Regions from separate parts of the Pseudomonas sp. HR96 genome, predicted to be linked through region 1. Evidence: predicted binding sites of a transcription regulator. Region 1 holds the regulator's gene; each other region holds the start of a gene.
What was found. Region 1 encodes FliA, which starts transcription of late flagellar genes. Its sites were predicted from a motif close to CTAAAGTTTNNNNNNNNNNNGCCGNTAA; they were not measured.

Region 1 (5,309 bases):
AGACCCAATCGCGTATCGTTTCCGCCCAGGCCGAACTGAGCAACCGCAGCGACAGCGACGGCGCCAACAACCGCCAGCTGTTCGCCGGCCTGCCGTTGACCGCCTCCGAGCCGCTGGTCGAGCCCAATTTCGTCGAGCCGGTGCGCCCCGCCGCAGCTGTGGCCCCTGCGCAGCCCGCGGTCGACCAGCGTCTGTTCGACTCCATGCGTTCGGAGCTCAACGGCCTGCGCGAGCTGCTGGAAGTGCAACTCGGCTCGCTGGCCTGGACCCAGCTGCAAGGCAGCCAGCCGGAGCAGGCCAACCTCTGGCGCCGCCTGCAACGCATCGGCCTGTCCGGCCCACTGTCGCGCGAGCTGCTGAGCCTGACCGGTGAAATTCGTGAACCTCGCCAGGCCTGGCGCATGCTGCTGGCCCACCTGGCGCGGATGATCCATACCCCGGAAGTCGAGCCACTGGAAGAGGGCGGTGTGATTGCCATGGTCGGCCCGGCCGGCATGGGCAAGACCACCACCCTGGCCAAGCTGGCGGCGCGCTACGTACTCAAGTACGGCGCCCAGAGCATCGCCCTGGTGAGCATGGACAGTTTTCGCATCGGCGCCCAGGAGCAACTCAAGACCCTGGGGCGGATCCTCAACGTTTCGGTGACCCAGGTCGACCCGGGCCAGTCGCTCGGCCAGGCATTGGAGCCACTGCTGCGCAAGCGCGTGATCCTGATCGACACTGCCGGCCTGCAGGCCAGCGACCCGGCCCTGCGCATGCAACTGGAAAGCCTGGCCGGGCGCGGCATTCGCGCCCGCAACTACCTGGTACTGGCCACCACCAGCCAGAAGCAGGTGCTGACCGCCGCCTATCACAGCTACAAGCGCTGTGGCCTGGCCGGTTGCATCCTGACCAAATTGGATGAAACGGCGAGTCTCGGCGAAGTGCTGAGCCTGGCCATCAGTACCGAATTGCCAGTGGCCTACCTCACGGACGGCCCGCGCATTCCGGACGATTTGCACCTGCCGCGCCGGCACCAGCTGGTCAGCCGCGCGGTGAACGTGCAAATGCAGGAGGAGCCCAGCGAAGAGGCCATGGCCGATATGTTCGCTGACCTCTACCACAGCCCTGACAAGCGTGTGGGCTGAGGGAGATGGGTGAGATGACGTTCCAAACTACCTACATCGATGGTCTGCATGCCCTGGTTGTCCAGGCGCAGTCGGTCGTGTGGCCTCGGTCTAAGTGACAAGGTAAACAACGAACATGGGCAGCATGCATCCCGTACAGGTGATCGCGGTGACCGGCGGCAAGGGTGGCGTCGGCAAGACTAACGTGTCAGTGAACTTGTCTCTGGCGTTGGCCGAGCTTGGCCGCAGGGTCATGCTTCTGGACGCCGACCTGGGGCTGGCGAACGTCGACGTCCTGCTGGGGCTGACACCCAAACGCACCCTGGCCGACGTGATCGAAGGCCGCTGCGAGCTGCGCGACGTGATGTTGCAAGGCCCCGGCGGGATCCGCATCGTGCCGGCCGCGTCGGGCACCCAGAGCATGGTGCACCTGTCGCCTGCGCAGCACGCCGGATTGATCCAGGCGTTCAGCGACGTCGGCGACAACCTCGACGTGCTGGTGATCGACACGGCCGCCGGTATCGGCGAGTCGGTGGTCAGCTTCGTGCGCGCCGCTCAGGAGGTCCTGCTGGTGGTGTGCGACGAGCCGACCTCGATCACCGACGCCTACGCCCTGATCAAGTTGCTCAATCGGGACTACGGCATGAACCGTTTCCGGGTGCTGGCCAACATGGCCCAGAGCCCGCAGGAAGGTCGCAACCTGTTCGCCAAGCTGACCAAGGTGACCGACCGCTTCCTCGACGTTGCACTGCAGTATGTCGGTGCCGTGCCGTACGACGAGTGCGTACGCAAGGCGGTGCAAAAACAACGCGCGGTGTACGAAGCTTTCCCGCGTTCCAAATGTGCCCTGGCGTTCAAGGCCATTGCCCAGAAGGTCGATACCTGGCCGTTGCCCGCCAACCCGCGGGGGCACCTGGAGTTCTTCGTCGAACGTCTGGTTCAGCAAACTAGCGCAGGGCCCGTATCATGAGCGCGAGCGGATATCGTATGTACAGCAAGGCTTCCCGCGAGTCCCAGCAGTACGAGTTGATCGAGCGCTATGCGCCTCTGGTCAAGCGAATCGCCTATCACCTGCTGGCGCGCCTGCCAGCCAGCGTGCAGGTGGAGGACCTGATCCAGGCCGGCATGATCGGCCTGCTCGAGGTGTCCACCAAGTACGACTCGAGCAAGGGCGCCAGTTTCGAGACCTACGCGGGTATCCGTATCCGTGGCGCGATGCTCGATGAAGTGCGCAAAGGTGACTGGGCACCCCGTTCGGTGCACCGCAATACGCGCATGGTCAGCGACGCGATTCGCGCAATCGAGGCAAAAACTGGCCGCGACGCTAAAGATCACGAGGTTGCTGCCGAACTCAAGTTGAGTCTCGACGATTACTACGGGATCTTGAACGATACCTTGGGCAGCCGGCTGTTCAGTTTCGACGACCTGTTGCAGGACGGCGGCGAACACGAAGGCTTGCATGAAGATGGCGCCAGCGGTTCGCTGGAGCCCTCGCGTGACCTGGAGGACGAACGCTTCCAGGCGGCCCTGGCCGACGCGATCGCCGGCTTGCCGGAGCGCGAGAAGCTGGTCCTGGCGTTGTATTACGACGAGGAGCTGAACCTCAAGGAAATCGGCGAGGTATTGGGGGTCAGCGAGTCGCGTGTCAGCCAGTTGCACAGCCAGTGCGCGGCACGTCTGCGCGGCCGGCTGGGCGAGTGGCGAGCGCGATAGCGGGTAACGGGAATGCCTGACAGCAGTCGCTGGAAGATAAAAATCGGATTTGATTGAACGCCCGCCCAGGGTCTGGGCGAGTCAAGACTGCTTGGAGGTCTAATTGGACAAGAACATGAAAATCCTCATCGTTGACGATTTTTCGACGATGCGGCGGATCATCAAGAACCTGTTGCGTGATCTGGGCTTTACCAACACGTCCGAGGCCGATGATGGCAACACGGCGCTGCCGATGCTGCAAAGCGGTGGGTTCGACTTTTTGGTGACCGACTGGAACATGCCCGGCATGTCCGGCATCGACCTGCTCAAGCAGGTGCGTGCCGATGACCGCCTCAAGCACCTGCCGGTGCTGATGGTGACCGCCGAAGCCAAGCGCGAGCAGATCATCGAAGCCGCCCAGGCCGGCGTCAACGGCTATGTGGTCAAGCCTTTCACCGCTCAGGTGCTGAAAGAAAAAATCGAGAAGATTTTCGAGCGCGTCAACAGCTGATGACCGCCACGGGGGCGCAATGGACCAGAAAAAGAATTCTTTGGGGGACTTCGAGTCGACCCTGAAGAAACATGCCGTCGAACTGGTGGACAGCCTTGAAAAAGGCAAGTTCGGCGACGCGGTGCAGTTGATCCATGAGCTGAACCAGACCCGTGATCGCGGCTTGTATCAGGAAGTCGGCAAGCTGACGCGCGAGTTGCACAGCGCCATCGTCAGCTTCCAGATCGACCCGCACATGCCGCAGGCCGAGGAGGTCTCGCAGATCACCGACGCCACGGAGCGGCTGTCCTATGTCGTGCGGCTGACCGAGAACGCGGCCAACCGGACCATGGACCTGGTGGAGCAGAGCACGCCGGTGATGAACGCGCTGAGCGACGAAGCCCATGCCCTGAGCGTCGACTGGCAGCGCTTCATGCGCCGGGAAATCGGCGCCGAGGAGTTCCGCGAGCTGGCTCGTCGGGTCGACGGCTTCCTGACGCGCAGCGAGCAGGGCAACCGCGAGGTGGGCAGCCACCTCAACGACATCCTGCTGGCCCAGGACTACCAGGACCTGACCGGGCAGGTGATCAAGCGCGTTACGCAATTGGTCACGGAAGTGGAAAGCAACCTGCTCAAACTGGTGTTGATGGCCAGCCAGGTGGACCGCTTCGCGGGCATCGAACACGACCATCAGCAGCTTCGCGATGAAAAAGATCACGAAATACATCCTGCCAGGGGTGAAGGTCCGCAGATTCATGCCGATAAACGTGAAGACGTTGTATCCGGTCAAGACGATGTCGACGATCTGCTGTCCAGCCTGGGCTTCTAAGCAACACCCAGGCTCGTGATTACTTCATTCCAGGGAGCACCCATATGAGCTTCGGCGCCGACGAAGAAATCCTCCAGGATTTCCTGGTAGAGGCCGGCGAAATTCTCGAGCAGCTGTCCGAACAACTGGTCGAGCTTGAGAGCCGGCCAGATGATGCGGATTTGCTCAATGCAATTTTTCGCGGTTTTCACACTGTAAAAGGCGGTGCCGGGTTTCTCCAGCTCAACGAGCTGGTGGAGTGCTGCCACATTGCCGAGAACGTCTTCGACATCCTGCGCAAGGGTGAACGTCGCGTCGACTCTGAGTTGATGGACGTGGTGCTCGAGGCACTGGATGCCGTCAACGGCATGTTCAGCGAGGTGCGCGAGCGCACCGACATCACCCCAGCCTCGCCCCAGCTGCTCGAAGCCTTGGCGCGCCTGGCCGAACCTGCCGGTGCCGAGCCTGCGCCAGCCGTGGCGGCACCCGCGCCGGCGGCTGCGGCCAGCGCTGCGCCTGCCGGCGCAGCCGATGAAATCACCGACTTCGAATTCGAAGCGCTGCTCGACTCGCTCAACAACGTCCACGAAGCGCCTGCCCCGGCGGCGCCGCCAGCGTCTGTCAGCGCTGCGCCTGTTGCACCGGCCGCGTCCGGCAGCGACGAGATCACCGACGACGAGTTCGAGAACCTGCTCGACCAGTTGCATGGCAAAGGCCAGTTCGCTGCCCCTGCAGCGGCTGCGCCGGCCAGGCCGGCGGCGGGCAGCGACGAAATCACCGATGATGAATTCGAGAACCTGCTCGATCAGTTGCATGGCAAGGGCTCCTTCGCCGTCGACAACCTTCCCGGCGCTGCGCCTGCGGCCAGCACCGAGCCGAGCACCACCGGCACCCAGGCGCCGGTCAAGGCCGGTGAGTTGATCACCGACGACGAGTTCGAGAACCTGCTCGACGAACTGCACGGCAAAGGCAAGTTCAGCGAAGTGCCGCCGGCCGCCGCCGAACCGGTTGCGGCCAAGCCTGCGCCGGTGCCGGCAGCAGCGCCTGCGCCCGTGGCCAAGCCCGCCGCTGGGCCCGCTGCTGCGCCTGCCGCCCCTGCTCGCGCGGCGGCGCCTGCCGGTGACAAACCGGCCGCCAGCGAAGCGGAAACCACGGTGCGGGTCGACACCGCGCGCCTGGACGAAATCATGAACATGGTCGGCGAACTAGTGCT
Region 2 (5,309 bases), 910 kb from region 1:
CGACGAACTGGTGCGGCGCAATCAGCCGCGCTGGAAACCCACCCTCGCCGTGGAAATCAGCTACGCGCTGGAAGGCCATGGCATCCACTTCGACTTGTTGCTGTTGTTCACCGAAGACTCGGTGCAACTGCTGCGCAACAAACTCGCCTATGTGATGAATTGACCATGTCCGCGCAGATTGAAATAAACGAGTTGCACTGGTTGCTGGCCATTACCCAGAGCATCGATGTCGGCGTGGTGGTACTGGACCGTCAATACCGCGTGCAAGTGTGGAATTCCTTCATGGAAAACCGCTCCGGGGTACAACCGCGCGACGCGATCAGCCAGACGTTCTTCAGCCTGTTCCCGGAAGTGAACCAGGGCTGGTTTCGCAAGAAGGTGGAAAGTGTCGTGACCCTCGGCACCCCGGCATTCACCGTGTGGGAACAGCGGCCGTATCTGGTGCGCTTTGCCAACTACCAGCCGATCACCGCCGAAGAAGACTACATGTACCAGAACACCACCTTCCTGCCGCTGCGCTCGATCAACGGCGAGGTCGGGCATATCTGCGTGGTGATCTACGACGTGACCGAAGTGGCGGTCAACCGCCGCCAGTTGCAGAACAGCAACCTGCAGTTGCAGCAGCTCTCCGCCACCGATCGCCTGACCGGCCTGTACAACCGCGGGCACTGGGAAGAGTCGCTGAAACTGGAGTTCGCCCGCCACAGCCGCTACGGCCATGCGGCGGCGCTGATCATGTTCGACATCGACCACTTCAAGCGGGTCAACGACACCTATGGCCACCCGGTGGGCGACGTGGTGATTCAGCGCGTGGCCGCCGTGGCCAAGGCGCTGGTGCGCGATGCCGACATCGTCGGCCGCTACGGCGGCGAAGAGTTCGCCATCCTGCTGCCGGGCACCGACAAGGCCGGCGGCGCCATTCTGGCCGAGCGCCTGCGGGTGGCCATCGAGGCCGAAGAAGTGTTCCACGAAGGCGCCAGGGTGCCGTTCACCATCAGCCTCGGCGTGGCCGACCTGGACAGCCCCGCCAAGGAATACAAGGAGCTGATCGAGTGGGCCGACCAGGCGCTGTACGCGTCGAAGAAGGGCGGCCGCAATCGGGTCTCGGTGCACAACGCCGACTGACCCTTTGCCTAGGGGCCGCTAGATCGAAAAACGCCCCACCAGCTTGCTCAGGTCCGTGGCCAGGCGTGACAGCTCGCCACTGGCCTCGGCCGTCTGCTGCGCGCCGCTGGCGCTCTGCACCGCCAGGTCCTTGATGCTCACCAGGTTCTGGTCCACCGAACGCGCCACCTGGGCCTGTTCTTCGGAAGCCGAGGCAATCAACAGGTTCATCTGGCTGATGGTGGTCACCGCCGACGCGATCGCGCCGATGGCAGCGCCCGCCTCATGGGCCACGGTCAGGGTCTGGGTGGCCTCGCCGTTGCTGCGGTGCATCGAGTTCACCGCCTGGGTGGCGCCGACCTGAATGGTCTTGATCATCTGCTCGATTTCCAGGGTCGAGCTCTGGGTGCGGTGGGCGAGCGCGCGCACCTCGTCGGCCACCACGGCAAAGCCGCGGCCCTGTTCGCCCGCCCGCGCCGCCTCGATGGCCGCGTTGAGCGCCAGCAGGTTGGTCTGTTCGGCGATGCCGCGAATCACGTCGAGCACCTTGCTGATGTCGCGGGTCTGCCCGGCCAAACCTTCGATGTCGGCGCCGGTCTGGCTGACGCTGGCGCTGAGCTTCTGGATCGAATCGATGGTCTCGCGCACCCGGTCCTGGCCCAGCGCCGCCGACTGCTCCGAGGCCTGGGTGGACTGCGAAGCCTGTACGGCGTTGCGCGCCACTTCCTCCACCGCGGCGGTCATTTCGTTGACCGCCGTGGCGGCCTGGTCGGTTTCCAGGTTCTGCTGCTGGATGCCGGCGTTCGATTCACGGGTGATCGCCGCCATCTGCTCGGCCGCCGCCGCCAGTTGCCGCGACGAGTCGGCGATATGCTGCAGCGTGCCCTTGAGGCTGGCCTGCATGTGCGCGGTGGAGGTCTGCAGCTGGGTAATCTCGTCGCTGCCGTTGATCTGCACCTCGTCGCGCAGGTTGCCTTCGGCGATCTTGCCGGTGGCATCGAGCAGCTGGCGCACCGGGGCGGTGATGCTGCGGGTGAACAGGATGGCGATCAGCACGGCGCCGAGCACGGCGATGATGACGATCACCAGGGTCAGGTTAAAACCGTTCTGGTATTGCGCGTCGGCGGCGACGCCCGAGGCCTGGGCGCCCTGGTCGTTGATGGCCACCAGTTCGTCGATGGAGCCTTGCAGGGTGGTGGCCAGGGGCAGGGTAATGTTGTTGACGAAGCTGACCTGCTGCTCGGAGGTCTGCCCGGCGGCGTTGACGATCAGCGTGGCCATCTGGGTCTGGTAGGCGGCGGCATTGGCCAGCACGGTTTCGTAACGCTGTTTTTCCTCGGGGCTGGAGACCAGCGCCGCATAGTCGGCCAGGTCCTTCTTCAAGGCCGCCTGCAAGGTGTTGAGCATGGCAATGTTCTGCGCTTGCGCGTTGGCGCCTTCGGTGGCCATGTGCAGGCCGGCCAGGCGCAATTTGTAGGTGTCGGACTGAATCTTGTTACCCTGCTCGATGCTCGGCAGCCAGTCGGTTTGCAGGTCGTTTGCGGCGGTGTGCACCTGGGCCAGTTTGGACAAGGACAGCAGGCCCAAGGCAAACAGCAGCAAGCTGATGATGCCGAAGCTGAGCAGGGCGCGCGAAGCGAGTTTGATGTTTCTGAACATGTGGGGTCACCATCCGGCCGATTTGGGGGAGCCACGCGGAGCAAGGCGTGGCATCGACTTCATGTCAATGTGACATCACCGTAGAACGATGCCGATTTTTAATCTACGGGCCGAAAATGAATTTTTAGTCATGTGCGGCGCAACCCGTGAAAACATTGACGCCAAATATTTGCGCGCCATGAATATCCGACGAAAGGCCAACCCCGAGGGCGCGCCAATGCTGTTTGTAGTGATGCTGGGCGGCAAGCACCCCAGGGCCAACATCGAGGTGCACGACGTGGTGTTCGTCCTGGCCGAGCGCTTGGACCAGGCCTACCCGCAGCTGCGCGAAGCCTGGTTCGGCAGCGCCAAGGGCGTGCACATCGACGCCTGGATGGCGGTGGACGGGGTGGCGGGCTGGCAGGTGCGGATGAGCGACCTGGCGCCGGGCCCCGACGAGCCCAGGCTGTATTTCATCAACCTCGGCGGTTACGAGCCGGGCGCGTTCGGCGAAGCCCACCGCTACGAACTGGTGGTGGCCCGCAACAAGACGGAAGCCAAGGCCCAGGCGCGCGCGGGCATGCGCAGAGGCTGGCAGCAGGGCCACCTGGACGCCTTGCTGGACGTGGACGACTGCATCCCGATCGACCAGGTCGGCGGCCGCTACGTGCAACTAGTGCAAGGCGCACACGCCGGCGTGCAGGTGCGCAGCGATTACATCGTGCTCAGCTGAAGTGGGAGGGGCACAGCCCCCGAGAGGCCGGTTTGATCTTCGGCCAAAAGCCTACTTGGAAATAGCCCCGGCAAACCGGCTGACCGCCGACACCACTGTCTGCGCCCGATGCTGCATGTCCTGAATCACATTGTCGGCATCACTGGCCAGTTCAAGCGCCTGGATCGCCTGCTCCTTGTTCGAGCCAATGATCCCCACCGCCGTGGAAGCCAGCTCCTGGTTCTGGCGCACCACGTTGACGATCTCCTGGGTCGCCAGGCTGGTGCGCGACGCCAGTTGCCTGACCTCGTCGGCCACCACCGCAAAGCCGCGCCCCTGCTCACCGGCCCGCGCCGCCTCGATGGCCGCGTTCAGCGCCAGCAGGTTGGTCTGCTCGGCGATGCCGCTGATGGTCTTGACGATGGTGCCGATGGTCTGGCTCTGCTTGTCCAGCGCCTCGATGCCCTCGGTCGCCTCCTGCATCGACTCGCCCAGGCGCTGCAACACGCCCACCGTCTGCTGAATCACATCGCGGCCGGCCTGGGCGCGGCTGTCGGTCTGCACCGAGGTGTCATAGGCGATGCTCGCCGCTTCCGACACCGAGCGCTCCTGGTTGATCTGGTCGGTGATCACCGTGGCGAACTTCACCACTTTGCACAGCTTGCCGTTGGCGTCGATGATCGGGTTGTAGGTGGCCTCCAGCCACACCGGCTGGCCGCTGCTGTTGACGCGCTCGAAACGCCCAGCAACGTATTCACCGCGACGCAGGCGCTCCCAGAACCGGTTGTAGGCGTCCGAAGAAGTCTCTTCGGAGGTGCAGAACATGCGGTGATGCTGGCCCTTGATCTGCCCCACCGAGTAACCCATGGCGCCGAGGAACATCTCGTTGGCGGTGATCACCTTGCCGTCCAGGTTGAACTCGATCACCGCCGTGGAGCGCAGCAGGCCCTTGACCAGGTTCTCGTTCTCGCGGGAGGTCTCGATGGTGCGGGTCAGGTTGCTGGAGTACAGGGTGATCTGCTCGACCTTGCCGCTCTCGTCCATGAACGGCACCACCATGGTCCGCAGCCACACATGGGAGCCGTTGCGGTGCGACAGGCGCAGGGCGCCGCAAAAGGCCTTGCCTTCGCGGATGGCGCTCAGCGCGCGCACCTGGTGCGGGTCGCTGGCGACATCGGCCGGGGCCAGCTCGCTGAAACGCCGGCCGACCACGTCGCTGGCCTTGTAACCGACTTCACTCTCGAACAACCCGTTGACCGACTCGATGGTGCCGTTGGGGGTGAGAATCAGGCTGATCATCTCGTCTTCCAGAGACAGCCGTACCTGTTCCAGCTGCGCCAGGCGGCGCTCAAGCTCTTTGTTTGCTTTTTTGAGAGAGGCGTTGAACATGGCGGAGCGTCCGAATGGTTGAGTCGCATGTACGACTGCATCGGCCCACCGCAGACCTTCTTGAGTGCCCCTTTGTCAGCTCAGCCAAAGGCCGGCGACGCCAGGCTTTCCACCCGGCCGAGCACCCGCAGCCACAGGCTGATGGTGGTGCCCGCCCCGGGCGCACTGTGCACCCGCGCCACGCCGCCGGCGCTGCTGGCGAACTCCTGCACCTGGGCCAGGCCCAGGCCGGTGCCTTGCCCGGCCAGCTTGGTGGTGTAGAACGGCTCGAACACCCGCGCGGCCACGTCCGCGTTCATGCCCGGGCCGTCGTCGGCGACGCTCAGCACCAGATAATCGCCCTCGGGCAACTCCAGGTCGTCCTCCACCGCCACCAGCCGCGTGGCGATATGCACACTGCCCGGCCCGGCCAGCGCGTCGCGGGCGTTGGCCAGCAGGTTCATCACCACCGACAGCAACTGCACCT
Region 3 (5,309 bases), 980 kb from region 1:
CCACGCCGGGGTCTGGCCCATCGAAGGCATCGAGCCGCAGCGCAAGGCCGTCACCATCAACGGCGGTACCTTTCATTGCCACGGCTACATCGCCGAGCTCGACGCCTGGGTCGTGCTGGGGGTGGACCCCAGTGCCGACGCGGATATGACACGTAAGGGGGCCAGGCTGCCAGTCCGTGCGGAGTGGGCGGTCAAGCGCACCCTGTTTCAAGCTTTCTGCGATAAACCCTTGATATGGTTGGATACTTATCAGCAGGGTCAGCGCCTCTGGGGCGCCCTGGCCGGCAGTTCGGTGGCCGGTCCCGGTTTCGATTATCAGGTCAAGGGCGATACCGCCGCAGCGCCGTTGCTGGACGCTTTCGCGGCCACCGCCGGCTTTATCGAAAACCTCGGCCTGGACGTCAGCGCCGCGATCGGAGCCATGGACCACGCGCTGCTCGGTGATGACAGTGGCTTCCTGCAGGCGCTGGCGCTGTTCTGGCCGACCTTCAACGACTTCCTGCACCAGCAGCCGCCGCCGGTCATGACCTACAACGCCATGTTCGCCACCCTGGGCGAGCAGGCGCCGGAAAATCTGGCGTTGGTGCCCGATTCGCTGCTGCAAGGCATGACCCATCTGATGGTCGACGAATTCCAGGACATCTCCCCGCAAATCGTCGGCTGGGTGCGCGCTTGCCTGACGGAAGTGCGTCGCCGCGCGGTGCAGCGGCCGGCGGCGACGTCGTTGTTATGTGTCGGTGATGATTGGCAGTCGATCTATGGCTGGCGGGGCAGCGCCGCGCATTATTTTCTCGCGTTCGATCGTGAGTTCCCCGCAAGCAAAACCACCCGCGTGCTGCTCAGCGACAACTATCGCAGTCACCAGCACATCATCGACGCCGCCGAGCATCTGGTGCAGCCGGTGCGTTCGTTGCCAGGCAAGCGGGGCAAGGCCCGTGAGGGCCTGCCGACAATTGCGGTGCAGGTGTTCGAACGCAATGATCGGCAGTTGGCACAGCAGGTACGAGCGCACCATGAAGCAGGCGATTCGATCTTGATATTGTTTCGAAAATCCTCAGATAAATCACTGATCTATAACGAATTATCAAATCTACTTAAAGTGGATTATAGCAGTGGCGAACGGCGCATTCGCCTGCTCACCTACCACAGTGCCAAGGGCCTGCAGGCCGATGCGGTCTTTCTGGTGGGCGACTGCCGCTATGCCAGTGAGCCGCCGTATCGCAATGAAGTGTATCGCCTGGCCGGGTTTGCCGAGCCGGGGCAGGCTGACGCCTACGATGCGGCCCAGCGAGAGGAAATCCTGCGGCTGGCCTATGTGGCGGTCACCCGCGCCGTGCGCCATTGTTATTGGTATGTGGAACCCGCCCGTGGGGAAACGGCCGCTGTCGCCCGGGCCAGTGACAGGGTCGCGGGCAACAAGCCGTGGTTCGAGGATAGGCGCGGGGCGCAGTGAGTCGGGCCTAGCCGACTTCGCACAAGGTCCGTGGGGGTTCGAACGCTTCAAGTTCGGCCTCGACCGCCTCGATGATGCGTTCGACATCGGCTGCGTTCATCACGCTGGCGCAGGGCAGGCCGGCAATCGCGATGCGCGTCTCGCCGGTGGCGCGGTCGAACAGGCGCGCGACCATACTGGTGGGTGTGTCCATGCTGCCCTCGAAGCCGAGGGGGTGAAAGTGCCAGCGCATCACCTGGCAGGCGTTGGGAAAGGTCATCTTGTTCATGGTGCCCACCTTGAAGAAGAGCGGCCTGTGGCAGCCGCTGGCAGGAAAGACCAGAGCGTGAACTCATACGTGCAGTGCAATTAAACCTAGCATTGGTGCGCGACAAAGTTGTGAATATTTTGCCCCTTCCATCAACTATTCCCGGGTTTGTTGATGACGATCACGTTTGCGCCGACCGGTGGCATTTTTTATACGCATCAGTGGCAAGTGCCACTATTTTGATACTTTGCCACACAAGCGATGAACTTCAGTGGCTCAGCCCGGGTACCTCGGTAACAACCTTATTTATTTGCTGCAAGCCCTTCATTTGCTGGAGATATGGCCGATAGACCGGTAACCGCAGGAAGCGACAATCAGATTCTCCTCCCTTACAAGAGCAATCGGCCATGTCCTTCAGATCGCTGAATATCGCGCCTCGTGCCTTCCTCGGATTTGCCTTTATCGCCTTGCTGGTCGTTGCCCTCGGGGTATTCGCTTCCAGTCGCATGGCCATCATTCGCCAGGCGTCCATCGACATGACCAGCAATCAGCTGCCAAGTCTCGAGTACCTGGGCAACATGACCGAAGACGTGCTGCGCCTGCGCATCGTCTCCTTCCGCGTGCTGGTCAATCGCGAGCCGGCGGCCTTGAGCGACAGTGAACGGCGCATTGCCGAGCTGGTGGGCAAGCTGCGTCAGGCCCAGGGCAGCTATGCCGCATTGCCTGCCGATGCCGACGAGGCCGCACTGTACAAGACCTTCACGGTGACCCAGGAGGCCTACCTGCAGGCCCAGAACGACATGCTGGCGTTGTCCCGCGAGAACAAGCTGGAGCCCATGCGCGAGCTGATCAACACGCGGATCAAGGGCGGCACCGACCAGATGGGCGAGCAGCTCAACGGCCTGGTGGCGATCAACAAAGCCGGCGCCCTGGCCGCCGACCGTGCGGCAGCCGCGCGCTACGAACAAGCCAACTGGACGGTCATCGGCGTGGCGCTGTTCGCCTGCCTGGCCACGGTGCTGCTGGCCTGGCTGCTGACCCGCAGCATCGTCGCACCGCTGCAGCAGGCGCTGGCCGCCGCGCAGCGGATCGCCGGGGGCGACCTCAGCCAGGCCATCCCGGTCGACGGCGGCGACGAGCCGGCCCGGCTGCTCGGCGCGTTGGCCGAGATGCAGACCAGCCTGCGCCAGACCATCGAACGCATTTCCGGCTCGGCAACTCAACTGGCGTCCGCCTCGACCCAGTTGTCGGCGGTCACCGAGGAGGCCTCCCGCGGCCTGCTTCAGCAGAACAACGAGATCGAGCAGGCGGCCACTGCCGTCAACCAGATGACCAGCGCGGTGGAGGAGGTGGCGCGCAACGCCGTGTCCACCTCCGAGGCGTCCCAGGACTCCAGCCGCGTCGCCCAGCAGGGCCGCGACCGGGTCGGCGAAACGGTCAGTGCCATCCAGGCCATGACCGGCGACCTGGGCCACACCGCGACCTTGCTGCAAGGCCTTGCCGTGCAGGGCCGCGACATCGGCAAGGTGTTGGACGTGATCCGCGCGATCGCCGAACAGACCAACCTGCTGGCCCTCAATGCCGCGATCGAAGCGGCCCGTGCCGGTGAAGCCGGGCGCGGCTTCGCCGTGGTGGCTGATGAAGTGCGCGCCCTGGCGCACCGCACTCAGCAGTCGACCCGGGAAATCGAACAGATGGTCGCCGGCATCCAGCAGGGCACTGGCGAAGCGGTGAGCTCGATGCAGTCCAGCAGCGAGCGCGGGCAGACCACCTTGCAGCTGGCCCAGGCCGCTGGCGGTGCCCTGCAGCAGATCACCGAGTCGATCGGCATGATCAACGAACGCAACCTGGTGATCGCCAGTGCCTCGGAAGAGCAGGCCCAGGTCGCCCGCGAGGTCGACCGCAACCTGGTCAACATCCGCGACCTGGCCAGCCAGTCGGCTGCCGGCGCGCACCAGACCAGCGCTGCCACCCACGAGCTGTCGCGCCTGGCCGTGGACCTCAACAACCTGGTGGCCCGTTTCGTGATTTGACCTGCCGGCGCAAGGTGTTAGGGTCGTGGTTTGACGCGTATCGACAGGGAGCCACGCATGCGCTTTTCGACCTTGACCCAACGCATTGCCGGTGACGGCGCCGATGCCTGGAAGATCCACTACCGGGCGCTGCAGATGCTCGAAGCCGGCCGCGACGTGCTGCTGCTGTCGGTGGGCGACCCGGATTTCGACACCCCGGCGCCCATCGTCGACGCTGCCGTCGCCAGCCTGCGCGCCGGGCACACCCACTACGCCGCCGTGCGCGGCAACTTGTCGCTGCGCCAGGCGATCGCCGAGCAACACAGCCGGCGCAGCGATCGGCCGGTGGACGCCGATGCCGTGGTGGTGCTGGCCGGCGCCCAGTGCGCGGTGTTCTGCGTGGCCCAGTGCGTGCTCGAGCCGGGCGACGAGGTGCTGGTGCCCGAACCCATGTACGTGACCTACGAGGCGGTGTTCGGTGCCTGCGGGGCGCGTGTGGTGCCAGTGCCGGTGCGCCCGGAAGACGGGTTTCGCGTGGCCCCGGCCGAAGTGGCGGCGCGCATTACCGGCAAGACCCGCGCGCTGATGATCAACAGCCCGCACAATCCTACCGGCGCTGCCCTTGACCTGGCCATCTGGCAGGGCCTGGCCGAGCTGTGCGTGGCCCATGACCTGTGGCTGATCAGCGATGAGGTGTACAGCGAGTTGCTGTTCGAAGGCCGGCACATCAGCCCGGCCAGCCTGCCGGGCATGGCCGAGCGCACGGCGACGATCAATTCGCTGTCCAAATCCCACGCCATGACTGGCTGGCGCGTGGGTTGGGTGATCGGCTCCCGTGAATTGGCCGCGCACCTGAGCCACCTGGCGCTGTGCATGCTCTATGGCCTGCCGGGGTTCATCCAGGACGCCGCCGAGGTGGCGTTGCGCAATGAGCTGACGCAAGTGGCGCAGATGCGCGAGATCTACCGCGAACGCCGCGACCGGGTCTGCGCCGCACTGCAGGATTGCCCGGGGGCGCGGGCGCTCAAGCCTGACGGCGGCATGTTCGTGATGGTCGACATTCGCGCCACGGGTCTGAGCGCCCAGGCCTTCGCCGACCGCCTGCTGGACGAGCAGGGGGTGTCGGTGCTCGCCGGCGAGGCGTTCGGCCCGAGTGCGGCCGGGCACATCCGGCTGGGCCTGGTGCTGGACGCAGACCTCCTGGAGGAGGCGTGCCGGCGGATAGCGGCCTGTGCCGCGCCGCTGGCGGGGGCTCGGGGCTTGTCTTGAGAGTCAATCACGGCCGCCAACGGCCGCCCGCGCGGCCTATCGCCAGCTTCGCCGGCTCCCACATTTGCTTCGAACGTGCCGTTCCAGTGGCATTGCCTATGACCGCCTTGGTGCATGGCGATATGCCGTCGAACATCAAAGGCGGTTATCGGCGATGCCACTGGATGCATATAAATCGAAACAGATGTAGGAGCCGGCGCAGCTGGCGATAGGCCGCGCAGGCGGCCGCTGGTGGCCATATTGGACATTTCGCCAGGCACCAGGAAGATCAAACCGGCCTGGCGGCCTCTCGGGGTCTGCGACCCCTCCCACTTTGATCGCGAATCCC

Region 2: SFA35_RS03980 (methyl-accepting chemotaxis protein) is a predicted target of FliA. The motif match lies at 2,895-2,922, and genes of this name have one in related genera.
Region 3: SFA35_RS12300 (methyl-accepting chemotaxis protein) is a predicted target of FliA. The motif match lies at 2,023-2,050, and genes of this name have one in related genera.

Annotation. Positions count from the first base shown of each region.
Region 1 is NZ_CP139141.1:1,748,391-1,753,699, forward strand. It holds gene flhF (flagellar biosynthesis protein FlhF) at 1-1,127, shown strand, start outside; gene fleN (flagellar synthesis regulator FleN) at 1,243-2,076, shown strand; gene fliA (RNA polymerase sigma factor FliA) at 2,070-2,819, shown strand; gene SFA35_RS08235 (chemotaxis response regulator CheY) at 2,935-3,309, shown strand; gene SFA35_RS08240 (protein phosphatase CheZ) at 3,329-4,117, shown strand; gene SFA35_RS08245 (chemotaxis protein CheA) at 4,162-5,309, shown strand, end outside.
Region 2 is NZ_CP139141.1:842,458-847,766, forward strand. It holds gene SFA35_RS03970 (response regulator) at 1-163, shown strand, start outside; gene SFA35_RS03975 (diguanylate cyclase) at 166-1,125, shown strand; gene SFA35_RS03980 (methyl-accepting chemotaxis protein) at 1,144-2,763, opposite strand; gene SFA35_RS03985 (DUF1543 domain-containing protein) at 2,981-3,475, shown strand; gene SFA35_RS26635 (methyl-accepting chemotaxis protein) at 3,527-3,937, opposite strand; partial or broken gene SFA35_RS26640 (PAS domain-containing protein) at 4,118-4,843, opposite strand; gene SFA35_RS03995 (sensor histidine kinase) at 4,924-5,309, opposite strand, start outside.
Region 3 is NZ_CP139141.1:2,729,496-2,734,804, forward strand. It holds gene SFA35_RS12290 (UvrD-helicase domain-containing protein) at 1-1,453, shown strand, start outside; gene SFA35_RS12295 (DUF1652 domain-containing protein) at 1,461-1,721, opposite strand; gene SFA35_RS12300 (methyl-accepting chemotaxis protein) at 2,108-3,733, shown strand; gene SFA35_RS12305 (pyridoxal phosphate-dependent aminotransferase) at 3,791-4,981, shown strand.